One region of the Ketobacter sp. GenoA1 genome, then DNA from elsewhere that is predicted to be linked to it. Evidence: predicted binding sites of a transcription regulator. Region 1 holds the regulator's gene; the other holds the start of a gene.
What was found. Region 1 encodes sigma-54, which starts transcription at its own class of promoters, with help from an activator protein. Its sites were predicted from a motif close to ANTGGCATNNANNTTGCTNT; they were not measured.

Region 1 (7,557 bases):
AGATAATTCGTCATTTATCTCGTAGGTTAAGTAGGCCCAGGTTACAGTTGCGTCGAATTCCTCGCTTCCCCGGCCCACAATTTGGGCTGTTACAGATAACCCTTCTTGCAGGTCTCCGCGGAACTGAATGCCGTAATTTGATTCGGGGGAAAAGCTCAGGTCTTCGTCATAACCATACAAGCTACCATCGTCAGTATCACTGATCATTTGACCGGCAACGATATTGGCAAAGCCATCAATCCTGATATCGGTTGCCAGGGCCGGGGTTGCGAGCCCGATGGCAGATGCCAGCAGACTGACCTGAATGGTGCATTTTTTCATCCTTTGCTCTCCTTATTTACGTGCAAATGTGCAAACACCTTTATAAGTAGTAGCTGATTTGTGAAATATTGCACAAAAAAAAAGCTTGCGCCCTAAAGTGGTGCAAGCTTTTTTTGTTGGCTGGGGTGTTTATTATTTGGCGAAATTTTCGTTCGCAAAATCCCAGTTGACCAGATTCCAGAAGCCTTCCAGGTATTTTGGACGGGCGTTGCGGTAATCGATGTAGTAGGCGTGTTCCCACAGATCAACCGTAATCAATGGGGTGACACCATCGTCGGTGATGGGGGTGCCGGCGTTGCTGGTATTGACGATGTCCAGTGAACCATCGGCTTTTTTGACCAGCCAGGTCCAGCTGGAGCCGAAGTTGTTGACGGCAGAGTCATTGAATTTGGCTTTGAAGTCCGCGAACGAACCAAAAGCAGCGTTGATGGCATCGGCCACGGCACCGGTGGGTTCACCACCGCCATTGGGGCTCAGGCTGTGCCAGTAAAAAGTGTGGTTCCAGATTTGAGCCGCATTGTTGAAGACACCGCCGGAGGAAGTCTTGATGATCTCTTCCAGGCTCTTTCCTTCGTACTCGGTGCCGGGAACCAGGCCGTTGAGTTTATCAACGTAAGTCTGGTGGTGCTTGCCGTAATGGTATTCCAGGGTTTCTTCAGAAATGTGCGGTGCCAATGCAGTTTTGGCGTAAGGCAATTCAGGCAAAGTGAAGGCCATGTGTATGTCCCCTCGTTGGTTAATGGTGGTCTCATCTCTAGGTTTAGAGGCCACACTGTATCAGATTATGTCGGAATTTGTCAGAGGTCCGCGCGGGCTTGTGAGTTGTTTTTTCTATCGAATCAATAGCTTCTATCAATGATGTTGAGCCATGGTTCTGGGCCTGCCGGGTTCAGGCGTAATAGAGCGTGGCCAAGCCCAAAAACGAACAGAAACCAACCACATCGGTGACCGTGGTCAGTATAACGCCGCCGGACAGCGCGGGGTCGATGCCTGCTTTGTCCAGTAACATCGGCAGGGAAGCGCCCGCCAGAGCGGCGACCAAGAGGTTGATGATCATGGCGGCCGCCAGCACGCCGCCCAGCAACAAATCGTTGAACCAAGTGGCGGCGATGGCGCCGACCACTGCCGACCAGAGGATGCCATTGAGAAAACCCACGGAGATTTCCTTGGTTAACAGCCAGCGGGCGTTGGCGGTGCCCACGTGACCCAAAGCCATGCCCCGAATCACCAGGGTCAGGGTCTGGTTGCCAGCAATGCCTCCCATGCTGGCGACGATGGGCATCAATACCGCCAGGGCCACCACTTTTTCCAGAGTGCCTTCAAACAGGCCGATCATATAGGAGGCAAGAAAGGCGGTCAGCAGGTTGATGCCCAACCAGACGGCCCGGCGGCGGGTGGTTTTCCAGACCGGTGCAAAGGTGTCTTCATCCTCATCCATCCCCGCCATGCTCATTAGGGAGTGATCGGCCCCTTCCAGAATCACGTCCACCACATCATCGATGGTGATGCGGCCCAGCAGCACACCGTTATCATCCACCACCGGGGCGGTGACCAAATCCTCGCGCTCGAACATTTGCGCCACATCACGGGCTGACGTGGTGGCGGGGATGGCCTTGGCGGAATTCATGGCCTCGCGCACGCTCATGCCCGGGTCCTTGATCAGCAATTTTGTCAGGGGCAGAATGCCCACAAACTGCCCCGTGCGGTTCACCACATGCAGGTTGTCGGTGGTGTCGGGCAGAGATTCGTGCCGCCGCAGGTACCGCAGTACCACGTCCAGGGAAATATCCGGGCGGATGGTGATGATGTCCGTATCCATCAGGCCGCCGGCAGTGTCTTCCGGGTAGGCCAGAATGGTTTCGATGCGGTAACGGTTCTGATCGTCCAGCGAATCCAGCACCTGGCGCATCACCGCGTGGGGCAGTTCCTGTAACAAGTCAGCGAAGTCGTCGGCGTCAAAGCCTTCCACCAGACTCAGGATGTCTTCCGTATTACGGTGGCGCAGAAAATAGGCGGCCAGTTCTTCATTGACGTACTGCAGAACTTCGCCTTCATCTTCCTTGTCGATCAGCTGCCAAAGCAGGTTGCGGGCGCGCAGGGGGGAGGATTCGATAAGCTTGGCGATCTCCGCCGGTGACATGCCCCGCAGCATTCGGCGGATTTCATCAAAGGCACCGCTGTCCAGTGCGTGTAGAAAAGTATGCAGCTGATCTTGCGTTTCATGGCTGGTTTGGGATTTTGCCACAGATCACCTCTCAGCTTGACTTGGACAGGGGGATGAATGCCACCGCGATAGCGGTGCAGCATTCTAACGAGATGCGCTGAAGATGGCCAGTTGCTATCTATTCGGCTTCGTCAAAGCGGTTATTGATCAATGTTTCGATATTGTGCCAGGCCTCTTCGGCATCGGCTCCGTTCACCGTTACCTGCAATTCAGTGCCCTGACTGGCCGCCAGCATCAAAATGGACATGATGCTTTTGGCATCGGCCTGCTGGCCGTTTCGATTCAGCAGAATCTGGCTTTCATAGCGGGATGCGGTTCCCACCAGTTTGGAGGCAGCACGTGCGTGCAATCCCAGCTTATTGATTATGGTTATGGATTTTTCCAGTTTCATAGTGACTCACACCAATACTGCAGGTTTGATTAAACCAGCTTATAAGTCTCGATGTCTAGCCTGGACATTGCTAAAGCGGGATTTGAAATACTCACTGAGTTGTTCGGTAATGTACACCGAACGATGCTGGCCACCGGTGCAGCCAATGGACACGGTCATATAGCTGCGGTTATTGGCGGCAAAGCGGGGTAACCATTTTTCCAGATAAGCGGTCAGATCGTCCACCATCTCCTGTACGGGAGGATGGCCCCGCAGGAAGTTCTGGACACCTTCGTCCAATCCGGTTTGACTGCGCAACTGGGTTATCCAGTGCGGATTGGGGAGACAGCGCACATCAAACACCAGGTCGGCATCACTGGGTATTCCATTCTTAAAGCCAAAGGACTGGAACAATATCGCCATGCCTTCCTGCGAGTGGGTTACCCGGATTTTGATTTGGTCGCGCAGTTCGTGCAGGGTGAGATTGCTGGTATCAATAATCAGGCTGGCGCTGGCAGCCACCGGATTCAGCATTTCCCGTTCCCGGTCGATGGCTTCTTTCAGGGTGTTGGTGTCGTTGCTGATAGGGTGTTTGCGGCGGGTTTCGCTGAAGCGTTTGACCAGTGTTTCATCGCCTGCGTCCAGATAGATAACCTGGCTTTCGACACCATCTGCGGTCAATTCCCGCAGCACGTTGGGTAGCTTCTCAAGTTGGGTCACGCTGTTGCGCGCATCGATGCCGATGGCGACTTCTTCAATTTTGGGCGAAGACCGTGTTGCCAGTTCACTCATCAGATCCCGCAGCAGGGTAACGGGAAGGTTGTCAACGCAGTAGTAGCCGATGTCTTCCAGAACGTGTAATGCAGTGGTTTTTCCTGATCCGGAGCGACCGCTGATTACCACTAATTTCATACCGGTGTCACCAGTGCGTCATAAATACTGTCGGTGGAGTGGGCCGCACGCAATGTTTTGCGACGGTTGTCATCATTGAATAGGGTGGCGATTTTGGAAAGGATGTTCAGGTGCTCCTCGTGAGCATCCTGCGGCACCAGTAAAACAAACAGCATGTCCACCGGCTCATGGTCGATGGAATCGAAGTCCACGCCGCTCTCCAATTTGATAAACGCGCCAATGGCGTTACTGCAGTGATTGGCCCGGCAGTGGGGGATAGCGATGCCTTTACCTAAACCGGTACTGCCCAGCTTCTCCCGCGAGATAAGGTTGTCAAAAAGTTCATTGGGGTCAAGCTCCGGGCACTGCTGGGCGATCAGCCCAGCAGCGGTTTCCAGAACTTTCTTTTTGCTGCCGCCGGGAACGTCTTCAAAGACCCGTTGCGGACTGATGATTTCAGCAAGTTCCATACGTTATCAATAACCTTCAGTTACCAGCTTTTCATTTTTTCCTTGTGCTTCAGCACCTGTCGGTCCAGCTTGTCGGTCATCATATCAATGGCGGCGTACATGTCTTCGGATTCGGCGTTGGCAAATAAATCAGCGCCTTTTACGTGGATTTTGGCTTCTGCTTTCTGGCGGTTTTTCTCTACACTGAGAATCGCCTGGATGCTGGTGATGTCGTCGGTATGGCGTTCCAGTTTCTGCATCTTATCGGCAACGTAGTCCTTCATGGAGTCGGTAACTTCTACGTGATGTCCGCTGATATTGATTTGCATAGGCCACTCCTTAATCGTGGTTTAGATGTTACTGCGACCAAAGCCTGATGTTGGCAGTGGTCTGGTGTTTACGCTTATATAACTGTGACCAACAGTTAAACCAATCGTTTCCTTTCGTTGGACGGCGGGATCATCATGGCTTCGCGATATTTCGCAATGGTGCGCCGGGCAACCTTGATATCCTGTTCTTCCAGTATGTTGGCAATTTTACTGTCGCTCAATGGTTTTTTGGGATTTTCTGCCGCGATCAGCTTTTTGATGATGGCGCGAATGGCGGTGGAGGAGCATTCGCCGCCGGAACCGGTGCTGACATGACTGGAGAAGAAGTACTTGAGCTCAAATATACCCCTTGGGGTGTGCATGAACTTCTGCGTGGTGACCCGGGAAATGGTGGATTCATGCATGCCGACCGCTTCTGCAATATCGTGCAGCACCAGTGGTTTCATGGCTTCCTCCCCCTGTTCGAGAAACCCTATCTGATATTCCACTATTTTGGTGGCTACTTTAAGCAGGGTTTCGTTGCGGCTTTGTAAGCTTTTGATAAACCAACGGGCTTCCTGCAGATTGTTTTTCAGGAAGGTGTTGTCGCTGCTGTTGTCCGCACGCTGGATCATGGATGCGTAGCTGCTGTTGACCCTGAGGCGCGGGGTGGCTTCCGGGTTCAACTCCACTTTCCAGCGGCCTTTGTCCTTACTCACAATGACATCCGGGATGACATACTGGGTATCATCGGTTTCGACGCTGCTGCCCGGATAAGGGTTCAGGGTCTGGATCAACGCAATGGCGCTTTTCAGTCGGGCCTCGGACAGTTTGCCCTTGCGCATGATGGTGGCGAAATCGCGGGCACCCAGCGCATCCAGAAACATCTCCACCACCATGATGGCATCATCCCGGTGGGGTTCATCCCGGGGCAGTTGTTTGAGCTGAATCAGCAGGCATTCCCGCAGGTCACGGGCGGCCACTCCGGGGGGGTCGAACTGCTGAACCCGGTGCAATACAGCCAGCACCTCTTCCAGGGATACGGGTAGGCCATCATCATCGTCATCCGGCTGTAACTGGATGTCCATGGCCTGCAGTTCTTCCTGCTGTAATCTGACCAGGTCGGCCACCACGTCCTGTTGCGCCAGCACACCATCGCGGATTTCCTCCACGGACTGGGTGAGATAGCCCTTGGGGTTGATGCCTTCAATGATGGCCATGGCAATCATCCGGTCCATGTCTGACATGGGGGTCAGATTCAGTTGCCACATAAGGTTGTCGTAAATGGATTCGGGCGCCGTGTTGCGGCTGTCGTAGTCAAAATCGTCATCGTCAAAGCTGCCGCCACTGGACGAGGGGCCTGCGGCACCATCGAACATGGTATCCCAGTCACTGTCCACGGGCAGTTCGTTGGGCATCTCCTTGCCTTCCAGATCCACCGACGAGTCATCGGCGTTGTTGTTGCTGGATTGGGTGTCCTGGGTATCTTGGGATTTTGAAAAATCGAGATTCTGGTCGTTGTCGGTTTTGCTGGTGCTGTCACTCTGTCCGTTACCGGAATCGTTGCTGTCGTTGTCCGGGGAAGATTCATCCACATCCAGGAGGGGGTTGGATTCCAGCGCTTCCTGGATTTCGGTTTGAAGATCCAGAGTGGAGAGCTGCAATAGGCGAATTGCCTGCTGCAGCTGCGGCGTCATGGTGAGGTGTTGACCAATTTTGAGCTGTAAGGTTGGTTTCATTGATACCTAATTCAACTTCTGCAACGACCGGAGACATCTGTACAGCATCGGATTGCTGTATTCCAGGCAGTCAAATAGTGACCTAATTTCAACAGTTTATTGGTGCCGAAATAGAACCGCTTGGGTTTAATTGTAAGAGCAGTGACGCTGCAAAGCAATTTACATGCCTGAAATTGCTTAGAACTTTTACATATGGAACTGGTTACCCAGATAAACATCGCGGACTTTCTGGTTTTGCAGGATAAGTGAGGGCTCACCTTCAGCAATGATGTGCCCTTCGCTGACGATAAAAGCCTTCTCGCAAATGTCCAGAGTGTCCCGCACATTGTGGTCCGTGATGAGTACGCCCAGCCCACGATCACGCAGGTGGCTGATGATTTGCTTGATGTCTGCCACGGAAATGGGGTCGACCCCGGCGAAGGGTTCATCCAGCAGAATGAAGGCCGGGTCAGTGGCCAGAGCGCGGGCAATCTCGACGCGGCGGCGCTCACCACCGGACAGGGCCATGCCCAGTGAATCGGCGATGTGTCCGATGTGAAACTCAGCCAGCAGCTCTTCCAGTTTGCTTTGCCGCTGTTTGCGGGTCAGGTCCTTGCGGGTCTCAAGTATCGCCATGATGTTTTCCCGGACTTTCAAGCGGCGAAAAATGGAGGCTTCCTGGGGCAGGTAGCCGATGCCTTTGGCGGCCCGTCCGTGCATGGGCAGATGGGTGATTTCAGTATCGTCGATAACGATGCGCCCCTTGTCCTGGGGCACGATGCCAATGATCATGTAGAAACAGGTGGTTTTACCGGCCCCATTGGGGCCGAGCAACCCCACGATTTGTCCGCTTTCAATGGTAATGGAAACGTCTTCCACCACGGCACGGCCTTTGTAACTTTTAGCGAGATTGGAGGCGGTAAGACGGCTCATTGTGACGGCGCTGCCTCCGTCTCGTCAGGGCTGGGCGCATTCGGGGCAGGATCTGTCGCGGCGGGCAATATCATCTCCACCCGGCCTTTGATACTGCCGGGCTTGACCTCTCCGGTTTGTCCCACCGCCTGCAGGCGCTGGCTCTGGATTTCATAAACGATTTCTTCACCGCGGAAGATGTTCTCGCCCTGCACAATAGATGCTTTGATTTTCAGCAGCAGTTTCTGATCCCTTACCAGGTAATCGATCTTTTTGGCTTTGGCGATGACCTCTGCCTGGTTGGGCTCCGGAACCTGAGAAAACAGCGCCGGCTCGCCCACTGCCATGACCACGTCCACTTTAC
Region 2 (7,557 bases), on a different contig from region 1:
ATATGTTCCGGGGTAAAACCATCACCACGGTGGAAAAGATGTTGTCCAGCCAGCGTGGTGCGGAAGTGACCCACTCCATCAAGGAAGTACAGATGAGTACAGAGCGCACCTATCATTTTATGTCGGTGGTGCCGGGTAAGGAGGATTGCCTGATGGTGTTGATCACCGGCCGGAAAGCCAATCTGGGTATGGGTTGGTCCGCCATGCGCGGCGTGCTGCCGGACATTGCCCCTCTCTGTCCCTGATCGGGTGCGGTTGATCCATGGTACACATCATAGGGGCCATCAACCAACAGGCTCCGCAGTTTGATGAACAGACAATTCTGGCGACATTGGATCAACCGCAAGCGCTGCAACATCTAGCCACCTTCACCGGCCGCCCGGCCACCCAGCTTTTTGTTGCAGAGCAGGCGGTCATCAAACTGCGCACCGACTTTGTGTTTCAGCCCAAGGATGTGGAGCGCCGTGCGCTGGCGGCGTTGCAGGAAGAACGGCGCCTGCAGGTGCATCATCCCGCCAAGACCTGGTTCTATTGCGATTGGGATGGGCAGCTGATCATCGGCAACATTGCCCCCCGCCTGTTGCCCCTGCACCGGGAATTACCGCTGTATCTGCAACAGGACCCGGCGCGGGCGCTGGCGGTGTTGGGTGATCTGATTCAGCTCTACACGGATACCGCGTTGCGTCATGACCGGCGCCTGGATGAAGGGCTCTCCAATTTCGGACTGGATGCCGAGGGGCAACTGTATTATCTCGACGATGATTTTTATGCCTGGGATGATTTCACCAGTCTGGCGTTGGTGTTGGGTGTCTGGATTCGCCAGTTGGAGGCATTGGATGTGCAACGCTGCCGTCAACTGGGGGTGGTCATTGCCGACATCCTGTGGCAGTTGTCCGGCAACGTGCATTCACTGCATATTCTGCACGGCCAACTGCGTAACAATCTGGCCGTGGCAGAACGTGAGCGGGATGGTATTGCCGAGATTCTGGCGGTGCTGTCGGAATATTCACGCCGTGGTTACAAGCAACGCAAACAGCAGGCGCAGCACGATACTGAGGGTGGGCAGCAGTCCACGCTGGATGCGTGCAGCAGCGCAAGGGCGCAGGCCCGGGCGCGTGAACCATTAACCAGTATCAGTGATCAACGCTTTGCCGTGATCGCGGATGTGCACGCCAATATTGCCGCCCTGGAGGCGGTTGTGGCGGACATTGCGGATCATGGGGTACAGCAGATTCTGGTGCTGGGGGATGTGGTGGGATACGGCCCGCACCCCGAGGCCTGTATCGATTTGCTCAGGCAGCAGGATTGCCTGGTGATTCAGGGTAACCATGATTATGCGGCGGCGTGTGGCGACACCAGTCGCGGCTTTTCCAAGCTTGCCACCTGGAGCATCGAATGGACCCGCAATCAGATTGCAGCGCCCTATATGGATTGGTTGGGGGCGCTGTCACCGGTGCATCGTCAGGATAACTGGATCGCGGTGCATGGTGCGCCTGTGGATAAGCGATACTTTTTTGCCTACGTTTATCACATGACCTACCAACACAACCTGGATTGGCTTGAGGCGGAGCAACTGGCCATAGGCTTTCATGGCCACAGCCATTTGCAAATGTGTTATCAGCGCCGCCACAACAACGATGACAAAAACCTGCAGCCACAGCAAAATATGGCAAAGAATCGCTGTACGCTGGTGTGCCCGGGATCGGTAGGGCAACCACGGGGCGGTGAAAGCCGGGCGGAATATGCGCTGTTTAACAGCGCCGAGCAGGTACTGGAACTGAAGCGCGTGGAATACGACATTGGTGCCACGGTGCGAGCCATGCAACACTTGCAGTTCCCCTCACAACTGTACGAGCGATTGACTCAGGGTGCATAAAGCAAAAGGTGCCCGGAAGTACATTGAGGCAACGCCGCTGATCTACTTCCGGGTATTGGTTTACCAGGCTTTGTAAGGTAGGAATTTACCGTTCATGGTAATCACCACCCGATCGCCTTTCGGGTTTTCCTCTTTGTCCACTTCCATGGAAAAATCGATGGCGCTCATGATGCCGTCACCGAATTTTTCCTGAATGACTTCCTTCAAGGTTTCGCCATAGACGCCGACAATTTCGTACAGCCGATAGATCAACGGGTCGGTGGGTACAGCCTGATCCCAGATCTTGGTGGGATACTTCTGCAACTCGGTACTGATTTCAGGCCCCAACCCCAACACCTCACACAGCGCGTCGGCGCTTTCCTTGGGCATGCTGTTCATGCCCATGCAGGCGGATGTGGTCCAGACCGGCGACATGCCAACGGCCTTGCCGATTTCTTCCCAGGTCATCCCTTTACTTTCTTTGGCAGCGATAATGGTTTTTGCCACTTCACTCATGACGGTTCTCCTGATATTACTTATTGATTGACTGCATATGGGTGAGCGTTGCGATCGTTGTCGGTTGTGGTAGCCGGTGCCGACGACGAGGTAATGGCGGATAGAGGATTGACCTCTTTCGGCTTGCCGGATGAGTTATCCGGTTTTTCGGCCGATCGGTTCACCAGAAAATCCACCAGGTAATTGCGCAGCTGGTAGTAGCCGGGCTGTTGAAAAATGGTGTTACGTTGCCGTGGCCGTGGAATATCCACCTTAACCGATTCGGCGATGGCGGCGTTGGGGCCGTTGGACATAACGAAAATACGATCAGACAGCAGTATGGCCTCATCCACATCGTGGGTGATCATAAACACGGTCTGCTGGGTTTCACTCCAGATCTTCACCAGTTCCTCCTGGATCACACCACGGGTCAGCGCGTCCAGCGCGCCGAAGGGTTCATCCAACAGCAGCAGTTCCGGCTGGGTGGCAAAGGCCCGGGCAATACTGACCCGTTGGCGCATACCGCCGGATAGTTCGGACGGTTTGCGCTGCAGCGCATGTTCCAACCCCACCATGCTGAGAAAGCGGGTGCTGTGCTCGCGCACCTTGTTTTTGCTCCAGTCCGGCCAACGGGCTTTCACCCCAAACTCAACATTGCTGAGGCTGGACAGCCAGGGCAGCAGGCTGTAGTTCTGAAACACCACGCCACGTTCCAGGCTGGGCCCTTTGACTTCCTTGCCATTCATCACCACGGCACCGGCAGTGGGATCATCCAGCCCCGCCAGGGTGTTTAAGATAGTGGATTTGCCGCAGCCGGAGTGGCCGATGATGCAAACAAATTCACCTTTGTTGAGGTTGAAATTAACGTTGTCATAAACGGTAAAGTCGTTACCCTCTTTGGTTGGATACACTTTGGCTAAGCCGCTGACTTCCAGAAATGCATTCGACATATGGCTCCCCTTATTCGTTGTATTCAACCAGCTTCTGCGCACTGGACAGTGCCAGATCCAGCAACATGCCCACGCAGCCGATCATCAGAATGGAAAAGATCACGCTGTTCAGATCCAGGTTGTTCCATTCGTTCCAGACGTAGTAGCCGATGCCGGTACCGCCCACCAGCATTTCAGCGGCCACGATCACCAGCCAGGCGATGCCGATGGAGATTCTCATGCCGGTGAGAATGGTGGGCGCCGCCGCCGGCAGTATCACCAGGAAGGCAGTACGCAGGGATGACAGTTCGTGCGTGCGGGCCACGTTGATCCAGTCTTCCCGCACATTGGCCACGCCAAACGCGGTGTTGATCAGCATGGGCCAGATCGAACAGATGAAAATCACAAAGATGGCGGACGTTTCGGAATCCTGAATGATGAACAGGGCCAACGGCATCCAGGCCAGCGGAGAAATGGGCCGCAGGATCTGGATAAACGGATTCAGCGCGTTGTACATCAATGGCGACATGCCCACCACAAAACCCACCGGAATGGCAATCAGGGCTGCCAGCACATAGCCGGTCAGCACCCGATACAATGAATAGGCCAGTTGAATGCCGATCCCCTTGTCGTTGGGGCCTTTGTCATAAAAAGGATCACTGAGTTCATTCCAGGCATGCACCAGCACGTCCGAGGGTGGAGGCACGCGGGCCTCCTGGTCGGCACCGCCCATCAGCATTTCGTACTCCGTCATCTCCGTGGATTTCTCCGGCACGTCACTGGAGGCTTCCCAAATACCGAACAACAGTACCGCGATGACGATCGACAACAGAGCCGCACGAAATGGCATGGACTGAATCATCAGGCTCTCCCTATGGCAAAACTCTTCACGTACTCATCGGGTTTGGTGTAATCAAACTCCTTACCCATGATGGTGTAGTTGGCGTAGGTTTTGTCCGGCGCGGAATAACCCAGATCTTTCATGATCTTTTCGCAGTCGGAGGCCAGATACACCTGCTCGGCCACGGTCTTGTAATCCACATCGCCCTCTATGTAGCCCCAGCGTTTCATCTGCGTCAGAATCCACACCGCCATGGAGTGCCAGGGGAACGGGTCGAAGTCGATTCGATCCGGTACATCCTGTATGGAACCCAGGCCATCGGCGTAGCGGCCGGTGAGTACCTGTTGAATCACCGGTACCGGTTGGTTGAGGTAATTCTTCGGTGCAATGGCCTCTGAAATTTCCTTGCGGTTGTCCGGGTTCGACGAGTATTGGGTGGCGTCCACAATGGCTTTCAGCAATGCGCCGTAGGTGTTGGGGTTGGTTTCGGCAAACGCCTTGCTGCAGGCAAATGCGCAGCAGGGGTGGCCTTCCCAGATATCTTTGGTGAGGGTGTGAATAAAGCCGACTTTCTCCCACACCGCGCGCTGGTTAAACGGATCCGGAGAGAGGTAACCATCCAGATTGCCGGCGCGCAGATTGGCCACCATTTCCGGTGGTGGTACCACGCGAATCTGAATGTCCTTGTCCGGGTCCAGGCCGTGTTCTGCCACATAATAACGCAGCAGGAAGTTATGCATGGAATAGTCAAAGGGCACACCAAACTTGAAACCTTTCCATTGCTTGGGATCCCGTTTGTCCTTGTGATCCACATGCAGCACGATGGCCTGGCCGTTGATGTTTTCAACGGCGGGCATGATGTAGGGCTCAGCGGTAGAGCCGGCGCCCAGGGTCATGGCCAGCGGCATGGGGGTCAGCATGTGGGAGGCATCGTATTCGTTGGCCAGTGATTTGTCCCGCGCCACGGCCCAGCCTGCGGTTTTGATCACATCCACATCCAGGCCGTATTTGGAATAGAACCCCAGCGGGTGGGCCATGATGATGGGGGTGGCGCAGGTGATGGGCACAAAGCCCACATTGAGTTTGGTTTTCTCCAGTTTGCCCATGGATTCCTTGAGGGCGGCCTTGGCTTCATTGAGGGGAAAAAACGTCGACAGCATGGCCGCGGCGGTACCGCCGCCCAGCAGCCCCATAAATTGACGCCGGCTGACATCGCTTTGATTAAACACCGCCCGGACCACGGCATTCTCGATGGCCCGATCCATCATGTCTTCTGAGGTGGTGGGCAAATTGTTGTCTGGCTCGGTGATGGCGTTGCTGCATTTCTGGCAGCTGCACCCTGCTTCATGGGTCAGGCTGGTTTTTGGATCGTATGGATTTCCAAGACTTTTCACGGTCATCGCTGACTCTCCCCCGGAGTAGTTGTTGTAGCGGTGCAGGGTTGCGTTGGTCTGCACCACGGCGGAACAGAAAATGGATCGCTCGCAGACCCTGTTGGTGTCGGGCCTCAAGTTAGCAGTGATAAGGCATGGTCTGTGCCAACCTGTTTCAGCTGTAGCCAACTGCAGATAAATCAGAGGGTTAGGTTATTGCTCGGGTGTCCTGAATCGGTTACGCAAATGCGTAATTTATGCTTATGCGTAATTTATTTTTACGAAACTTCGTAAATGGCACGGGGCTTGATTGCGCTGTTTGCTATCAGCAAATTGCAACGGTAAGGGGTATGAACGCACAAGCAGAGTTATTGTTTCGGGGCCTGGATGCCAGCGATATGGCGGTGATGTGCATTGATCCCGTGGCCGATCAGGTGCTGGAATGCAATGCCACCTTGTCGGATCTGTGTGGTTTCACCCAGGATCAGATTCTGTCGCTGCCGGTGTCCATTTTGTTCGCCAATCAGTTTCCCAGCCTGGTGGCGTTCAGTCAGGCCTGCATAGAAAAAAAGAACAGCTACACCAACGAGCTGAGCCTGATCTGTGCCGACGACACTACCCGGTCGGTGGAGGTGTATGGCTCTGTGTTTGAAGATCAGGGCCGGGTGCTGTTGCTGTTTACGCTGTTCGATACCCATTACTGCCACAAGCTGCGGCTTGATGCGGATGCCACCCGTTACCACCGTGGTGGTTTGATGGAATGGAAGCGCATTGAGGAAGTGTTTTCCGAGTTCGAACGGGAGAACCAACTGATCCTGAATGCCGCGGGGGAGGGCATCTATGGTGTAAATACCGAAGGCGTTACCACCTTTGTGAATCCCGCCGGGGAAAAAATGCTGGGATACGCGGCAGCCGAACTGGTGGGGCGTAATGCCCATGAATGCATTCACCACAGTCATGAGGATGGTTCCTGCTATCAGATGCAGGGTTGCCCGATTTACGCTGCGTTTCACGATGGCATCGTGCATCAGGTGGGGGATGAAGTCTTTTGGCGCAAGGATGGTTCATCGTTTCCCGTGGAGTACACCAGTACGCCCATCGAAGACCAGGGCCGGGTGGTGGGCGCCGTGGTGATTTTCCGTGATGTCAGTGAGCGGCGGGAGGCGGATCGGCGCTTGCGGGCCGCCCTGTCGGAAGTGGAAAGCCTGAAGCGGCGTCTGGAGCTGGAAAACGCCTACCTGCAGGAGGAGATCCGATCGGAACATAATTACCGGGAAATAGTTGGCCGCAGCGATGCCATCCGCAACACCATTGCCCAGATTGAACTGGTGGCACCCACCGACGCCAATGTGCTGATTACCGGTGAATCCGGTACCGGCAAGGAGCTGTTGGCCCGTGCCATTCATGAAGCCAGTGATCGCCGCAACCGGCCCTTGATTCGGGTCAATTGCGCGGCCATTCCCCGGGATTTGTTTGAGAGTGAATTCTTTGGTCATGTGAAAGGGGCCTTTACCGGGGCCACCAGTGACCGCATCGGCCGTTTCGAGCTGGCCGATGGCGGCACCCTGTTTCTGGATGAGGTGGGCGAGATTCCGCTGGAGTTACAGGGCAAGCTGCTGCGGGTGTTGCAGGAAAAACAATTCGAGCGCGTGGGTGATACCCAGACCCGGGGTGTGGATGTGCGGGTGATCGCCGCCACCAACCGGGATCTGAAGGCCGATGTCAGCGCGCACCAGTTTCGTGAGGATCTGTATTTCCGCCTGAATGTGTTCCCCATTGAGTCCGCGCCCCTGCGCCAGCGCAGTGAGGATATTCCGCTGTTGGCGACCCATTTCATCGAGAAGGTCTGTCGCAAGTTCAATAAACCCGTGCTGCCCATGTCGTTGGCGGACGTGCGCAAATTACAGACCTATAATTGGCCCGGCAATATTCGTGAACTGGAAAACATGATCGAGCGGGCGGTGATTGTATCCGGTACCGGCAAGCTGCGAATCGATATTCCTGAATTGAATCAATCGTTACTGCAGTCCGATGAGCAGGCGCAGGATCATCGGGCGGAGTCTG

Region 2: the regulator sigma-54 is predicted to act here: its motif matches at 5,787-5,806, upstream of D9N13_RS00680 (sigma 54-interacting transcriptional regulator).

The regions. Positions count from the first base shown of each region.
Region 1 covers NZ_RCHM01000009.1:366,549-374,105, forward strand. The annotation lists gene D9N13_RS03030 (porin) at 1-321, opposite strand, end outside; gene sodB (superoxide dismutase [Fe]) at 454-1,038, opposite strand; gene mgtE (magnesium transporter) at 1,211-2,566, opposite strand; gene D9N13_RS03045 (HPr family phosphocarrier protein) at 2,664-2,936, opposite strand; gene rapZ (RNase adapter RapZ) at 2,976-3,827, opposite strand; gene ptsN (PTS IIA-like nitrogen regulatory protein PtsN) at 3,824-4,276, opposite strand; gene hpf (ribosome hibernation-promoting factor, HPF/YfiA family) at 4,297-4,584, opposite strand; gene D9N13_RS03065 (RNA polymerase factor sigma-54) at 4,680-6,302, opposite strand; gene lptB (LPS export ABC transporter ATP-binding protein) at 6,489-7,214, opposite strand; gene lptA (lipopolysaccharide transport periplasmic protein LptA) at 7,211-7,557, opposite strand, start outside.
Region 2 covers NZ_RCHM01000007.1:148,624-156,180, reverse strand. The annotation lists gene D9N13_RS00710 (hypothetical protein) at 1-245, shown strand, start outside; gene D9N13_RS00705 (metallophosphoesterase family protein) at 263-1,876, shown strand; gene cynS (cyanase) at 1,937-2,371, opposite strand; gene D9N13_RS00695 (ABC transporter ATP-binding protein) at 2,392-3,300, opposite strand; gene ntrB (nitrate ABC transporter permease) at 3,311-4,141, opposite strand; gene D9N13_RS00685 (CmpA/NrtA family ABC transporter substrate-binding protein) at 4,141-5,520, opposite strand; gene D9N13_RS00680 (sigma 54-interacting transcriptional regulator) at 5,844-7,557, shown strand, end outside.